2 regions of the Vibrio metoecus genome follow, and region 2 is predicted to be linked to the other one. Evidence: riboswitches for the same ligand, from Rfam matches in the RefSeq annotation. Region 2 holds a riboswitch; the other holds the start of a gene.
What was found. Region 2 has a riboswitch for cyclic di-GMP ahead of EPB59_RS04685 (TfoX/Sxy family DNA transformation protein). Riboswitches for the same ligand answer to the same signal wherever they lie in the genome.

Region 1: it holds a riboswitch for cyclic di-GMP, as region 2 does, so the genes downstream of both, gbpA (N-acetylglucosamine-binding protein GbpA) here and EPB59_RS04685 (TfoX/Sxy family DNA transformation protein) in region 2, are expected to answer to the same signal.

What each region holds. Positions count from the first base shown of each region.
Region 1 covers NZ_CP035687.1:378,103-385,918, forward strand. Annotated here, with positions in the region: gene EPB59_RS15260 (phosphate ABC transporter substrate-binding protein PstS family protein) at 1-141, shown strand, start outside; gene EPB59_RS15265 (MaoC family dehydratase) at 223-894, opposite strand; gene EPB59_RS15270 (cryptochrome/photolyase family protein) at 1,228-2,778, opposite strand; cyclic di-GMP riboswitch class I at 3,047-3,157, shown strand; gene gbpA (N-acetylglucosamine-binding protein GbpA) at 3,242-4,699, shown strand; gene EPB59_RS15280 (hypothetical protein) at 4,808-5,188, opposite strand; gene EPB59_RS15285 (hypothetical protein) at 5,377-5,742, shown strand; gene EPB59_RS15290 (TolC family protein) at 5,833-7,212, shown strand; gene EPB59_RS15295 (efflux RND transporter periplasmic adaptor subunit) at 7,217-7,816, shown strand, end outside.
Region 2 covers NZ_CP035686.1:1,003,098-1,010,913, reverse strand. Annotated here, with positions in the region: gene cmoM (tRNA uridine 5-oxyacetic acid(34) methyltransferase CmoM) at 1-631, opposite strand, end outside; gene elyC (envelope biogenesis factor ElyC) at 748-1,575, shown strand; gene torR (two-component system response regulator TorR) at 1,681-2,385, opposite strand; gene torD (molecular chaperone TorD) at 2,610-3,272, shown strand; gene purR (HTH-type transcriptional repressor PurR) at 3,625-4,635, shown strand; cyclic di-GMP riboswitch class I at 4,794-4,879, shown strand; gene EPB59_RS04685 (TfoX/Sxy family DNA transformation protein) at 4,994-5,581, shown strand; gene EPB59_RS04680 (TVP38/TMEM64 family protein) at 5,863-6,552, shown strand; gene EPB59_RS04675 (DUF2007 domain-containing protein) at 6,581-6,892, shown strand; gene EPB59_RS04670 (alpha/beta fold hydrolase) at 6,898-7,704, opposite strand.

The DNA of each region.
Region 1 (7,816 bases), on a different replicon from region 2:
CTCTCTCGACCTTTCTTAATCCTGCACTACTCGGATAAGGCCGATGAACAAACCAAGCAATTCATTGCGTTTTTACAGTCGGATCAAGCGAAAAAATTGATTGTTGAATACGGCTATATCATGCCAAGCGATGTGGAATAAATCCTAATCGTCGTTTCAACACGTTGGAAAGCAACAAGGAGAGCATTCGCTCTCCTTGTTTTATGTTCTGAATACATTTCATTAAAAATGCAGCTGGATAACCGAAACCACGACACAGCCAGGGCGTCGAACACCTTCAATCTCGACTTTGATTTCACGCTCGATCTCAAGACCTTTCTTGATTGGCGTTACTTTTGATAATGTGCTCACGGCACGAACTCGGTTACCAGCTTTGACTGGATAAGGAAAACGCACTGAATTGAGACCAATATTGACCACCAACTTCGCCGTTGGGAACAGAGACTTCTCTTCGTCAACACTGTCGGTCAAACGAGGCAACAGCGCTAGAGTCAAAAAACCGTGGGCAATTGTTGTTTTGAACGGAGATTCCAGCGCAGCGCGATCAGGATCCGTATGAATCCACTGCATATCTTCAGTGACTGTACCAAATTGATTAATACGCTCTTGATCAACGAGCAACCAGTCCCCCGTATGGATGACTTCTCCCACTTGGGATTGTAGCTGCTCATACAAAGCCTGCGCTTCCGGTTTGAGCACAATCGGTTCTGGGATCGGTGTTTCTTCATTGGCAGGCAGGTGCAGATCTTTCACCCACGCAAACAGCGGGCGACGATTGGTTTTGGTCAAAATATCATCCCAGTACTCACGTACAGACGGAGACATCCACTGTTTAAATTCAGTGTGCTTAACCAAGTTTTCAGCTCGATGCTTTAGAAGATCCGCGACTCTCATCAAAACCTCATTCTTAACCAAGAAGAAATGGAAACGCCCTAATTTTGAAGTACTTCACAGTAAGCTGCAATGACTTTCGGGCGTACATGCGTAATCCGTAAGTCATAAAAATCTATAAAAACAATGAATTATCAATAAAACATTATTTTATTAGCCTTTCAGTCATTAGAGCAAACACACCATTTCTTTATGCGATTTTGTCGAAGCGTTAGCTTTACGCTCACCCTGTCATGGGATAATCCGCACAAGCACAAGCTTTAAACCCAACGTCTGACTGAAAATACCAAGCAAATATTGCGCCGAGTTGTCGTATTCACGGATTTTTAATTGTTGTTACAAGTTATCTATCTGGGCTAGGTAGGCATCGGCGGTCGCTAAAATCGCCTGTTGATCGATGTTCGCCATCTTATCCCATGTTTTATATAGCATCCCAATCCGAGGATTGTTAGCGAGGTGTTCACGATGTTGGAGCATAAAGCGCCAATAGAGTGAATTCAGTGGACAAGCCCCTTCACCGGATTTGAGTTTCACTTGATAAGGGCAAGAAGCGCAGTAGTCACTCATTTTATTGATGTAGGAACCACTGGCGGCATAAGGTTTAGTCGCAATCAATCCCCCATCGGCAAACAGTGCCATTCCCCGCGTATTCGGTAGCTCGACCCATTCAATAGCATCAATGTAGATGCCCAAATACCACGCATCGACTTCATCAGGATCACAGTCGGTGAGCAGGGCAAAGTTTCCTGTTACCATCAATCGCTGAATATGGTGTGCATAGCCAAAGTCCAGTGATTGTGTGATCGCTTGTTGCAGACAGCGCATCTTCGTTTGACCATTCCAGAAGTAACTGGGCAAAGGACGCCGAGCACCAAAATGATTGCGAGTTTTGTAATGAGGCATGTTGCTCCAGTACATACCGCGTACGTACTCTCTCCACCCCAAAATTTGACGTACGAAACCTTCGACTTGTGCTAAAGAAACTTCGCCTTGGGCAGCTCGATAGGTATCAATCGCGGCACCAATTACCTCTTGTGGGGAAAGTAATTTGCAATTCAGTGCAAACGATAGGCGGCTATGATAGAGGCTCCATCGATATGGATGCTGCGCCGTCATTGCATCTTGAAAGCGGCCAAAATTAGGCAAACAGCATTGGCAAAAATGCGCTAAGAGTGACAAGGCTTGCGCGCGATTTATCGGCCATAGTAATGACTCTCCAACGTTGCCAATCGACTTTACGTTATGCCGTTCAAGCCGTGATTTGATGGATAAAATCGGGTTATCAAAACGAAGCGGTGTGGGTAAGTACAGTAAATCTTGGGCTTTCAGCTTGTTGCGGTTATCTGCATCAAAATTCCACTGCCCGCCTTCTGGTTTGTTTGGCGATTCCATCAAATAGCCAAACCGTTTACGCATCCGGCGATAAAAATGTTCCATCAAAACCGATTTTCCGGCAGGAAACTGTTCGGTGATTTCAGAAAATGGTAATAGAAAGTGCTCGGTATCCACACAACCAATGACCACGTTAGGCAAACGTAAACTTGCCAATTGTTCAAGCAAACGATATTCATCAGGTCTTTGGTACTGAAAAGATCGGGCTTGAACTTGAGAACATACCTGACCGATCAGATGCGGCAAATCGGCAAACTCTGCGGTGGCATCCAGATCCAGATACATGACGTGATGCCCCTCTGCCGATAGATAGTCGGCAAATGCTTTCATGGCAGCAAAAAACGCACACTGTTTCTGAATGTGGTGACGCACATACGCCTGCTCCTGATGCAATTCCGCAATCAAGTACAGCACCTCCTCTCGTGGTTCAGTAAACCACGAGTGAGCATGATTGAGCTGATCGCCCAATATTAATCGTACAACCGAGTAACGCATTATGCCCCTTTAGCCGCATTTTTATTCATGTCGGGTATTTGCTTTATCAATAGTCACACTATTTACGAGTGGCAAGCTACTCCGATCACGCGCTCACTATTCTATTTTCGAAATAGGGCCACCCTATCCACCTTGCCAATCAAATCAACACCTGACATTTTGTAGGTAAATTAGTTATTTAACTCTAAAAATTAAGCCTGAGAGCTTCATTCCACAAACGTCTTCTTCACTTAGCCTTATTAACCAAAGTTAGTTAAATTTGCTACCGATCACATTTCGGCAAACCATTTGAAAAAATGGGACGCAAAGCCTCCGGTCTGTCGGTGCGAGAAAAGCTCAACAAACGGTTTTCTCAACCTATGATAGCGGGGTCGCCATAACCATGCTGCATAGTTATGCCTTGCTGAGTGTGATAGGACTCGGAATACCTCTGAGTTCTGTCAGCCAACAAAAAGAGTCTGTGATGAAAAAGCAACCTAAAATTACCGCTATCGCTCTGATCCTTTCTGGTATCAGTGGATTGGCGTACGGACACGGTTATGTGTCAGCAGTGGAAGACGGTATTGTAGAAGGGCGCGTTACGTTATGTAAATTTGCCGCTAATGGTACTGGTGAAAAAAACACTAACTGTGGTGCGATTCAATATGAACCACAAAGCGTTGAAGGCCCAGAGGGTTTTCCGGCTGCAGGCCCACGTGATGGTAAAATTGCCAGCGCTGAAAGTGCACTCGCCGCAGCGCTTGATGAACAAACGGCCGACCGTTGGGTAAAACGCCCAATCCAAGCGGGTCCACAAACCTTTGAGTGGACGTTTACTGCAAACCATGTCACCAGAGACTGGAAATACTACATAACCAAGCCAAACTGGAACCCAAACCAAGCTTTGTCACGCGATTCTTTTGATCTGAATCCATTCTGTGTGGTGGAAGGCAATATGGTGCAACCACCGAAACGTGTTAGCCACGAATGTATTGTGCCAGAACGTGAAGGTTACCAAGTCATCCTCGCGGTATGGGATGTGGGCGATACTGCGGCCTCTTTCTATAACGTGATTGATGTCAAATTTGATGGTCACGGCCCTGTGTTACCCGATTGGAATCAAGCCGGACAAATCATTCCAAGCATGGATCTCAGTATTGGCGATACCGTGTACACACGTGTGTTTGATGCGACAGGTGAAAACCCAGCTTACCGTACCGAGCTGAAAATTGACTCTGAAACGCTAACCCAAGCTAATCAATGGTCTTACGCTTTGGCGACTAAAATTAACCAAACGCAAAAACAGCAACGCGCAGGCCAACTTAATGGCGATCAATTTGTTCCAGTTTACGGCACCAACCCGATTTACCTGAAAGAAGGCAGCGGTTTGAAGCGTGTTGAAATTGGTTACCAAATTGAAGCGCCACAGCCTGAGTATTCACTGACGGTTTCTGGTCTAGCGAAAGAGTATGAAATTGGCGAGCAGCCTGTTCAACTTGACCTGACTCTAGAAGCACAAGGTGAAATGACCGCAGAACTGACGGTTTATAACCACCACCAAAAGCCGCTAGCGAGCTGGACTCAAGCGATGACGGATGGCGAGCTGAAATCAGTAACCTTAGAACTGAGTGAAGCTAAAGCGGGGCACCACATGCTGGTTTCGCGTATCAAAGATCGCGATGGCAATCTGCAAGATCAGCAAACGCTTGATTTTATGCTAGTTGAGCCACAAACCCCGCCAACACCGGGTGAGTATGACTTTGTCTTCCCTAACGGTTTGAAAGAGTATGTTGCTGGCACCAAAGTGCTAGGTTCGGATGGCGCAATCTACCAATGTAAGCCGTGGCCATACTCTGGCTACTGCCAACAATGGACAACCAATGCCACTCAGTACCAACCGGGTACAGGCAGCCATTGGGAAATGGCGTGGGATAAACTCTAATTTCCCCTCTCTAAAACACAAAATCCCTCAGCCACGCTGAGGGATTTTTTTGAGCTAGAGAAAAATCTCATCGCCACACGCACATAGAGTCACTGGATTAAATCTGTTTTACTCTTCATCCATTTCGCAATCAGTACAGCTTTGCAGAGCGATTTCGTGTTCAAAAACAATCGCGCCATTGCCTTCTGCCACAAGTTCTGCAATTTCATCCGCGACTTCTTGCTCATCTTCCGCTTCTACTTGATTTGCCAGTTCTTCTTCTGAGTAACCGTAGAAGTTCAGTAATAAGTAATCGCGCGCTTCTTCTTTAGTACAAGTCACGTTCACGGAAAGGTCCGGCTCCACGTTGTCTTGCGCAAGAATCTCGGCAACTTGAGCTAACACATCCTCTTTCATTGCAGCCGTTAACCAGCCCAGATCCGTGCTTACCGTGGTTTTCTTACAGTCAAAGCAAGGCAGTAGATGAAAGTAATATTGAAAATTGGTCATAGGTTATTTCTTCTTTCAGAATGAGTAGCAAGATTATGCGCGATTTCTCGCAAATTACTATCTCAATGTACCCAAAACAACACTTGACCTTCCCCTAGGGTAAAGCTTTAAATTACGGCTAAGTTTTTCATTCAAGGCACAAAATGCGCTTATCTCCTGTTCGCATCTTCTGGATCTCCATCATCAGCATGTTTGCCATACTGAGCTCCAGTTTTGCTTCAAGCGCGCCTTTAATGACTTGGCAAATGATCAGTGCCTCCACTCACCAATCTGAAGCTGAAGCACCTTCCGGTTGCGTGATGATGGATAGCAGCCAAATGTCTCACACCATGCCGATGAGCCACTCCTCAATGGAGGAAACTTCAAACCATTGCATGAGCGATGCTCCCTCGATCCATAACTGCTGTACCGCTGCATGCGTGAGTGTGTTCGCGTTTTTACCGCAAACCGCCTATAGCCTACCTGCACAATACCAACTGGCTCTGATTCCCTATGAATCCGCCAAATCCGTGGTGCAAAGGCAGCAATCCCTCTATCGACCTCCAATAGCTTAATTCAATCACAAATTCGTCGTGTCACTGTGCTCCTGTGAGCCGTGATGTGTGTTTTCACGTCTTTTTTGACGTGCAGATTGGATTAGAAAAATGAAACCGAGCCTATTGGCGCTGTGTATCAGCGTTTCCGCTCTGGTCGTAACGCCTGTGATGGCGCAGTCTTCTGCGACTTCTTCAGGTCAGTTGCTGTCCCAAAGCGACCCTTTGACTCTGCTTATTGAACAAGCGCTCGCCAACGATGCAAGCCGTAAGCAGTTTTATGCCCAATCCCAAGCCATGCGAGAAACCGGCGTTGCCGCGACTACCCTCATGGACCCCAAACTCAAAGTCGGTTTTGGTGGTTTGCCGGTCGATAGCTTCAAATTTGATGAAGATGCGATGACCAACATTTCCGTTGGTTTAATGCAACAATTTGAGCGCGGCGATACCTTAGATTTGCAAGGCAAAAAAGCCTCACAGCAAGCCGATGGTATGGCTTTGCAAGTCGAGAATCGGGAGCGCGAAGTCGCCAACGGTATCACTCAACTCTGGTTGGAGTTGGGTTATCAGCAGCAAGCGGAACGTGTGCTGCGTGAAAATCAGCGCTTAATGCGCGAGCTGGAAAGCTTCATCAGCACCAACTACTCCATCGGTAAAAATGAAGCGCAAGATCTGCTGAATGCTCAACTGCAAGTCAGCCAGTTAGAAGAAAAACTGCAAGCGAACCAACAAATGCAGCGGCGGCTTCTCTCACAAATGTCCGAATGGTTGGGCAATGAATGGCTCACTAATCAAGTTCAGTTGAAAACCAGTAATCAGTTGGATTGGCAAAAGCTGGATGATTTGCTCGAAACCACGTCATCAGGCCAGTATTTCCCACTCTTGGCTCAGCACCCTATGGTGCGTATGGCCGATGCCAATATTGCGGTGAACCAAACTCAAGTGGAATTGGCTGAGCAATCGTACACACCACAATTTGGGGTGGAAGTGATGTACGCCTATCGCCAAGCCAACAACATGAAGGGAGAACCCGCTTCCGATCTGGTGAGCGCCTATTTAACGATGGACATCCCGTTATTTACGGGGAATCGCCAAGATCGCACCCATGCCGCCGCGCAATACCAAGTGGGTGCTGCCAAATCGCAAAAAGATCTGCTCCTTGCGCAGATGAATGCCAAGGTCAATGCCCTATTGGTTGACCGAACCAATCTTGAGCAACGCCTCGAACGTTACAAAACCACTTTGCTTGATCAAGCCAAAGCGCGCACCAAAGCAGTGGAACGTGGCTATCAAAATAATACTTCGCAGTTCAACGATGTGATTACCGCCACTCGTGATGAACTGGCTGTCGAATTGGAATGGCAGCGTCTCATCACTGACTACAACCAAGTCAGCAGTAATTTAGCCATGTTGCTTGGCGGGTTTGATTACTCCGTCACCCAACCTGAACTGAATGCTGAATCCAGTCGTCGCTCATCTGCCAAGGAATAACCTCATGAAAACATTAAAAACCACAACCATTACTTTACTGATTGGCGGCGCACTGGGCTTTGCGGCTAACCAATACTTCAATAGCCACGATATGAGCGCGATGGCTTCCACTGCCGATAGCAAAGGGGCGAATGAGCCACTTTATTGGGTTGCGCCAATGGATCCGAATTACAAACGTGATAAACCGGGAAAATCACCGATGGGGATGGATTTGATCCCTGTTTATGCCGAGGATTCGGCGAACAGTAATGACAAACCGGGCACAGTAAAAATCGATCCAGCGGTCGAAAATAATCTGGGCGTGAAAACCGCGCAGGTCGAACTCAGCAAATTGTCACCTCGTATTGAAACCGTCGGTTATATCGCGTTTGACGAAAGCCAGCTTTGGCAAACCAACGTGCGCGTTTCCGGTTGGGTAGAAAAGCTCTACATCAACGCCGTAGGCGAGCAAGTGAAAAAAGGCGATGTGCTGTTTACCCTCTACTCTCCCGAGTTGGTAAAAGCACAAGAGGAGTTGTTGAACGCGGTGCGAACCGGTCGTGAGGGTCTGGTCAAAGGGGCAACGGAAAGACTCAGCTCACTTGGCGTAGATCGTGAGCAGATC
Region 2 (7,816 bases):
TACCGGATTTCCCGCAGATCTCAAAACCCGATTCTTCGATCCATTGGAAGACCTCTTCGGGGAGCAAGCCTTTCTGCGGTTGTAATTTAAACCTTTTACGGTGCGGCATATCTTCTAGCACGTGCGGAATGTTGCCACACACGGCGTTTTTGTAAACCAAACCGTGATAGTTGTAAAACATCACCGACACCATGCCACCCGGTCTAACTTGCGCCAACAAATTTTGCAACGCCGGTTTGGGCTCCGCTAACCATTCCATCACCGCATGAAACAGCACCAAATCCACGGGCGCATCAAGGTGTGCTTGAATCGTCTGCACTGGTGAGTGGACGAAGCGATACTGCTTAAGCAGGCCATTGTTTGCAATATCCTGTTCGGCCAATTGCAACATTTCCGAAGAAAGATCACAGAGTGTCACTCGATGCCCAAGGCGAGCGATTTTTTGCGATACTTGCGCCAAGCCGCCACCCGCATCGAGCACGTGCAAGGGAACTTTTTGCGTGTCCAGTTGACTGAGAAGCTGCTCCAAATCTTCCCAAACAATGACTTGGCGGATCTCACCTTTGTCAGAACCGTATATATTTTTTGCAAATTTGTGGGCAATATCGTCGAAATTGCGATCTTCTGTCACAGTAGCTTGAGTTATGATAACGAACCGTGCCTGCTATTCTGTCATACGAATGGCAGGAATAAAGAGGCTTCGACTCTTTTTATACTCAAGTGCTGTTTTTTCGGACTATTTTCTCTATGTTTGAGCTGAAAAAAATTTTTTCTTCACTGTTGATGCCTCTGCCAGCACTGCTGATCATTGGTTTCGTGGGCCTGATGCTGATCATGTTCACGGCAAAACGTAAAACTGGCTGCCTAGTGGTATTATTCTCTCTCACTGGGTTATTTCTGGTTTCCTTTCAACCTGTGGCGACTCGTTTGTTGATGCCCCTTGAACGTACTTACACGGCATTTTTACCCGTAGAAGGTACTCTTGACTACGTGATGGTGCTCGGTAATGGCCATGTGGTTGATGATGACATCCCCCCCACCTCCGAGCTTACTCGTGCCGCACTTATGCGTTTAACGGAAGGCATTCGTATTAGTCGTATGTATCCGGGTTCTAAGCTTATCCTCTCCGGTTACGCTGGCGGCAGCGAAGTTAGCCACGCTCGGATGATGGCGCGTGTCGCTTTGGCGTTAGGCGTACCTAAATCGGATATTATTTTGCTGGAAACCGCCAAGGATACTTGGGAAGAGGCACGCCAAGCGGCCGCTTTCGTGCAACAAAAGCGTATGGTGCTCGTCACCTCAGCAAGTCATATGAAGCGCGCGATGCGCGAATTTGAATCGGCAGGTTTAACGCCAATTCCAGCACCAACTAACTACTTAGGCCATCTCAATATTGTTCAGCCTTGGGATAAATACATTCCTAAATCGCGCTATCTTGAGCAAACCGAACAGTATTGGTACGAAACCTTAGGCCTATTGTGGCAAAAACTGCGTGATACTGTTGCCGGTGATGGCAGTGAACAGGTACAGGTAGGAACGCCCTCTGTCGTAGAAGAAGCTCCGACAACGCCCTAATCGTTCCCCCTCCGCTAAGTCGTTACAAACATAAAAAAACCGGCAATATGCCGGTTTTTTATGTTTGGGATGAGCCTAATGCAAACACATTGAGTGTAAATCAGTTTAATCCCCTGCAAACATATACCCTTCACCGTGAACGGTGACAAAAATTTGCGGGTTCTTCGGATCCATTTCCATCTTGGCGCGCATACGTCGAATCAACACATCAATAGTACGATCGTTTGGCGCATCCACACGATGACTGATCATGTTCAAAATACGCTCACGACTCAGCACTTGATTAGGATAAGAGGAAAGTGCAACTAACAACTCGTATTCTGCTTTGGTGAGTTTCACCGGCTCACCATTTCGGCTCAAAGCACGACGCTGTATATCGAATGTCCACTCACCAAAGTAAACCAACGTATCGTCTGCCTTCTCGCTGTATTTATCGCGGCGAGCCAACGAAATACGCCACAACAAGTTTTTCACTCGAACTTGTAGCTCACGCAAATCGACGGGTTTAGTCACATAATCGTCGGCGCCCATTTCAAGGCCAACAATTTTATCGATACTGTCTGTGCGTCCTGTCACTAAAATAATGCCAATCTCCGACTGGCCACGCAGTTCTCGCGTCAATAACAGTCCATCTTCACCAGGCAAATTAATATCCAGCAAGACTAAATCGATGTCATTGAGCTCAAGTGCTTCTCTCATTTGTGCGCCACTTTCCGCTTCTGTTACTTGGTAACCTTCATTTTGAAAGTAACCGCTTAACTTACTACGGGTGACGAGGTCATCTTCAACCACAAGTACGTGATAACTCATAGTGCACCATTTTAAATAACGGGATTTATCGCTCACTCATTCTATTCATATTTGTTAATAACTCGAGAAATATCGTGAGAAAACTCACCTTTCCTTGATACAACGCAAGCTTTATTTAACAGATTAACAACGTATTCTTTTCTTTTCACAAACTGTCATATTTTGCATGATTGCTGTTCATTTTTATGGTTTAGACTACGCGTCAATCGATTGGGAGAGCAAACATGATCCAAGAACTGAATATCCTCAATGAAAAACGCGCAGAAATTTATTGGTGGCTTTCGAGTCTCTTTTTTAAAGAACTGACTGAACAAGATATCGCCCATTATCACTCAGTTGAAATCCGTACTTTCTTAACCGCACTTGCCGATGAGGAAAGCTTAGCGATGGAAGTGAAAAGTTTGATCGATGCACTCAATCGCTTGCAAGATCGCCAAGATGCACAGTTGGAACTTGCCGCTGATTTTTGCGATCTATTTTTAAAGTCCGATCGTGACTCAGCGTTACCCTATGCATCTGTCTACACAGACAAAGGATTACTCAATGGCAAGCCCGCACAACTCATGCGTGAATTACTCAGCCACTATAACGTGAATGTGGATCCGAACCTTAATGAGCCCGCCGATCATCTCGCGATTCAACTCGACTTTCTTGCGCATCTTGTTATCAGCAATACCCCGAATAAAGAAGGCTCCGAGGTTAACTCAGCTCTCAAGACACAATCTGATTTCATTACTCAACACTTATTGAGTTGGTTACCCCTTTTTGTTGAACGTTGTACTCAGTTTGATGCGTTTGGTTTTTACGCGGCGGCAGCTCGGTTAACGTTGGCATTTTTACAGCAAGATCAACGTTACATCGATGAACTAGGTCAGCGCATTCAATAACAACACGTCTATTTTTATGCCCCTAACTTTACCATTGCAAAAAGCCAGGGGCATAAACAAATCAATTGTGAAAGAACTTAAAGTTTGATGAATGAATTTCGTTGCGGCGGATACATTTGCAGTCTAAAATCCACCCGCAAACGATAAAAACGAATAAAAATGTAAACCGCTGTTTCTTGGCGGTTTTTGTATTTTTATTACTTTAGGCATGATGATTGAAGCGCTTTACGTACGGTATATGTAGTTCCTCGCCGCACAGAGTGTGAAGATTCGCTCAGTCTCGCCTTACTTCTGCTGATTTAATTAACCAATAACATTCGCTGGCATCAGCAGTCATCGACAGGAACACTCTATGGCTACGATTAAAGATGTGGCGCGCCTTGCAGGCGTGTCTACCACCACCGTTTCTCACGTTATCAATAAAACTCGCTTTGTGGCAGAAACCACCCAAGAGAAAGTGATGGAAGCGGTTAAGCAACTCAACTATGCACCGAGTGCGGTCGCACGTAGTTTGAAGTGCAACACTACACGCACCATTGGCATGCTAGTGACTCAATCAACAAACCTGTTTTTCTCGGAAGTGATCGATGGTGTGGAAAGCTACTGTTACCGTCAAGGTTATACTTTGATTCTGTGTAACACGGGCGGCATCTATGAAAAGCAGCGTGATTATATTCGCATGCTGGCCGAAAAACGTGTGGATGGCATTTTAGTCATGTGCTCTGACCTGACTCAAGAGCTGCAGGAAATGCTCGACGCTCACAAAGACATTCCAAAAGTAATCATGGATTGGGGCCCAGAAACGTCGCACGCTGATAAAATCATCGATAACTCAGAGGAAGGTGGCTATCTCGCGACCAAATATCTGACGGATCGTGGACATACCGATATTGCCTGTTTAAGTGGTCATTTTGTCAAAGCCGCTTGCCAAGAGCGTATTCAAGGTTTCCGCCGAGCGATGGCTGAAGCGCACTTACCCGTGAATGAAGATTGGATTCTAGAAGGTAATTTTGAGTGTGATACCGCAGTCCTTGCCGCCGACAAAATCATTGCTATGGATAAGCGCCCAACTGCCGTATTCTGCTTCAACGACACCATGGCATTAGGTCTAATGAGCCGTTTGCAACAAAAAGGGATTCGTGTTCCTGAAGAAATATCCGTGATTGGTTACGATAATATCGAACTGGCCGAATACTTCTCTCCACCACTGACCACAGTGCACCAACCTAAGCGTCGTGTGGGTAAAAATGCGTTCGAAATTCTGTTAGAGCGTATTAAAGATAAAGAACACGAGCGCCGAATTTTCGAGATGCATCCTGAGATCGTCGAACGCGACACTGTGAAAGACTTGACAAAATCCTAACTTTCTTGACAATTCACAGAGCCTATATTTGAAAGCTTGTCACATAAATATGACAAAACTAATGTAGAGCGAGTATTATTAACATGGCTCATTCTCACAATTGAAATATCAGTATGTGAGAATGACCCAAGTTTGGTTATTTTTTATCAGGAAAAATGTCACGCACAGGGCAAACCATTTGAAAGAATGGGACGCAAAGCCTCCGGCCTAAACCAGAACATAGGTAGGTAGCGGGGTTACCGATGGCAAAAATGCATACACTATGTTGACTCATCATTGACACGGCAGTTGCATGCTTTTGCTAATTTTCTCGGACCTGATTTGGTGGCGTATGTAACAATACTCCGAGACTAACAGCATGGATAAACCAGTATTAAAAGATTCAATGCGGCTCTTTGAGCAGCTAGGACGTGTGAAATCTCGTTCAATGTTTGGTGGCTTTGGTATTTTCGTCGACGAAACTATGTTTGCGCTTGTGGTTAACGATACTCTGCACATCCGTGCAGACGATGCCACAATCGAAAAGTTCAAGCAGCAAGGTTATGAACCTTATGTTTACAAAAAGCGTGGTTTCCCCGTCGTCACTAAGTACTACGCTCTACCTGATGATTGTTGGAGTAATCCAACCTCTATCCTAAGTGAAGCTCGTATTGCGCTTGAGGTCGCTAAGACCGAACGTGAAACACAAGCACAAGCGAAGCCTGACCGTTTGAAAGATCTTCCCAACTTGCGTTTAGCAACGGAAAGAATGCTCAAAAAAGCCGGTATCGAAAGCGTTGAGTCTCTACACTCTTTCGGTTCTGTTGAAGCGTATAAAGCCATTCAACGTACCCATTCGGCAGAGGTTAGTCTTGAGCTGTTATGGGCTTTAGAGGGGGCAATCGAAGGTAAACATTGGTCAGTGATCCCACAAAATCGTCGTGACGAACTACTAAGACACCTTTGATTTCTCGTTTTGAGTTTGTCTTTCCTCGCCAAGTTTGTATGAATACTTTGAGTAAAATCTGATAACGCGTCCACACGGGCGCGTTATTTTTTTGAAAGAAATACGGCGCTTCCCCTGTCTTCTACTTCATAGCCCTAGTTCATACCAATCGGGCGAATTTATTTTGAGTCGATATACTTATACCCAAGTCCTGATGCATTGCCTTCATTACCAATGGGATAAGATATTCCACTTATGGCTATCAAAAGCCTCAATATCAAAGTGCTGACTAGGTACCACTCATGAACAAAAAGCTCATTATTGCCCTTATTTTGATCGCGATAACGGCGATCTTGGTGACACAATTTAGCCATTATCTGACGTTAGATGTGGCCAAAGCCAAGCAAGCCGAATTGGCAAACTACATTGATGCACATCTTGTACAAGCTGCGCTTATCTATTTTGTGTTGTATGTCCTGTTGACTGCCTTTTCGGTCCCAGGCGCCACTGTTGTCACCCTATTGGGTGCAGCACTGTTTGGGTTTTGGCTCAGCCTTCTGCTAGCCTCATTTGCGAGTACGATTGGGGCAACTCTTGCTTTCCTCAGCAGCCGCTTTTTATTGCGCGACTGGGTTCAAGCTCAATTTGCCGATAAGCTGTTAACCATTAACCAAGGTGTCGAACGGGATGGAGCCTTTTATTTGCTCTCGCTACGCTTAATTCCCATTTTCCCCTTCTTTTTGATTAACTTGGTCATGGGTCTCACGCCTATTTCCATTTGGCGTTACTATTGGGTCAGCCAATTAGGGATGTTGCCTGGCACAGCAGTTTATCTCAATGCCGGCACTCAACTAGCCGAAATCTCTAGCTTGAGCCAGATCGTTTCTGCACCAGTGCTCGCCTCTTTTGTGTTGTTGGGTGTATTTCCTGTTGTGGTGAAATGGTTCATGAATAAACTTCAACGGCGCCCTGTTTCATCACCGATGAAATGAGCTTGGGCTAGAACCCCCATCAACCATGATGAAAATTTATACTGCAAATCATCCATTAGAGGCTCATATCTTGATGCAGTTGTTGCATCAACAAGGGATCCCGTGTGAATTGCGTGGAGAGATGCTGTTTGCGCTGCGTGGCGAGCTCCCGATGGATTCCAGCAGCGCACCATCACTTTGGTTAAAGAAACCTCAGCAGAAAACCGCCGCCGAGCAAATCATCGCTGAGTATCTTAATCCGCCGAAACAATCTCGCTGGTTATGCCCACAATGCGGCGAAAGCCATGAAGGGCAGTTTAGCGTTTGTTGGCAGTGTGGATTTACCCAATGTAATGAATAAAAGTGTTAACGGATTTGGCGCTGGATAAACTCGATAGAACGCTGATTAAACAGCTCAGGCTGCTCGACATTACATACATGCCCACAATTTGGAATTTCATACAGTTCACTCTGCGCATGCAGTGCAACCATCTCCTTCACCGGATGGATAAACATGTAATCCTTCTCACCCATCAAATATAAAGTGGGGATCGGTAATTCACGGTCACGGAAGTAGCGCATCATGGGATTAACTTCAGCCGTTAAGGTAAACCAGCGCTTAAACTCTTTTTGACACAGCTTTTGCGCTTCACGGATAAAGAGATGTCGTGACTCTTTTTGGCTGCGCTGCGGCATCACTATGTAAGCAAATAGCCGATACAGCCACATATACGGGATGAGGTGTTTGCTCAAATGCCCTAGCCTAACCAACAGTTGTGAGCGCGCATTAAGCCGCGTTACCGCACCACCAAGCACCATGGAACTAACACGGTGTGTCGCAAGCTCGGCAAGGTTACGGACGATGATCGTACCGAGGGACATTCCCACAAAATGGGCTGACTGGATTTTCAGATGATCCAATACTCTCAGCACATCAAGGGTGACCGTTTTGAAAGTATAGCGATTGGCTATCCAATCTCTGAGCAATTGGTTTGATTTACCATGACCACGCAAATCGATGAGTAGCAAGTTAAAATGCTGACGATAGGCTTTGATCTGCTTAAACCAAATTGAAGAGCTGCCTCCTGCGCCATGTACGAAAACCACCCACTCGCGACTGGTAGGATGAAGGTAGGTTTTATGAAACAGAACTTTTTCAGCAATGGCAGACATTGGCACCTCGTTATTACGCAGGCCAAGACTACCATAAACCGTGTGTGGAAAATCACTTCAGTTGTAAGAAACTGTTGAGCAGAGCAGAAAATAATGGCACCTAAAGGTGCCT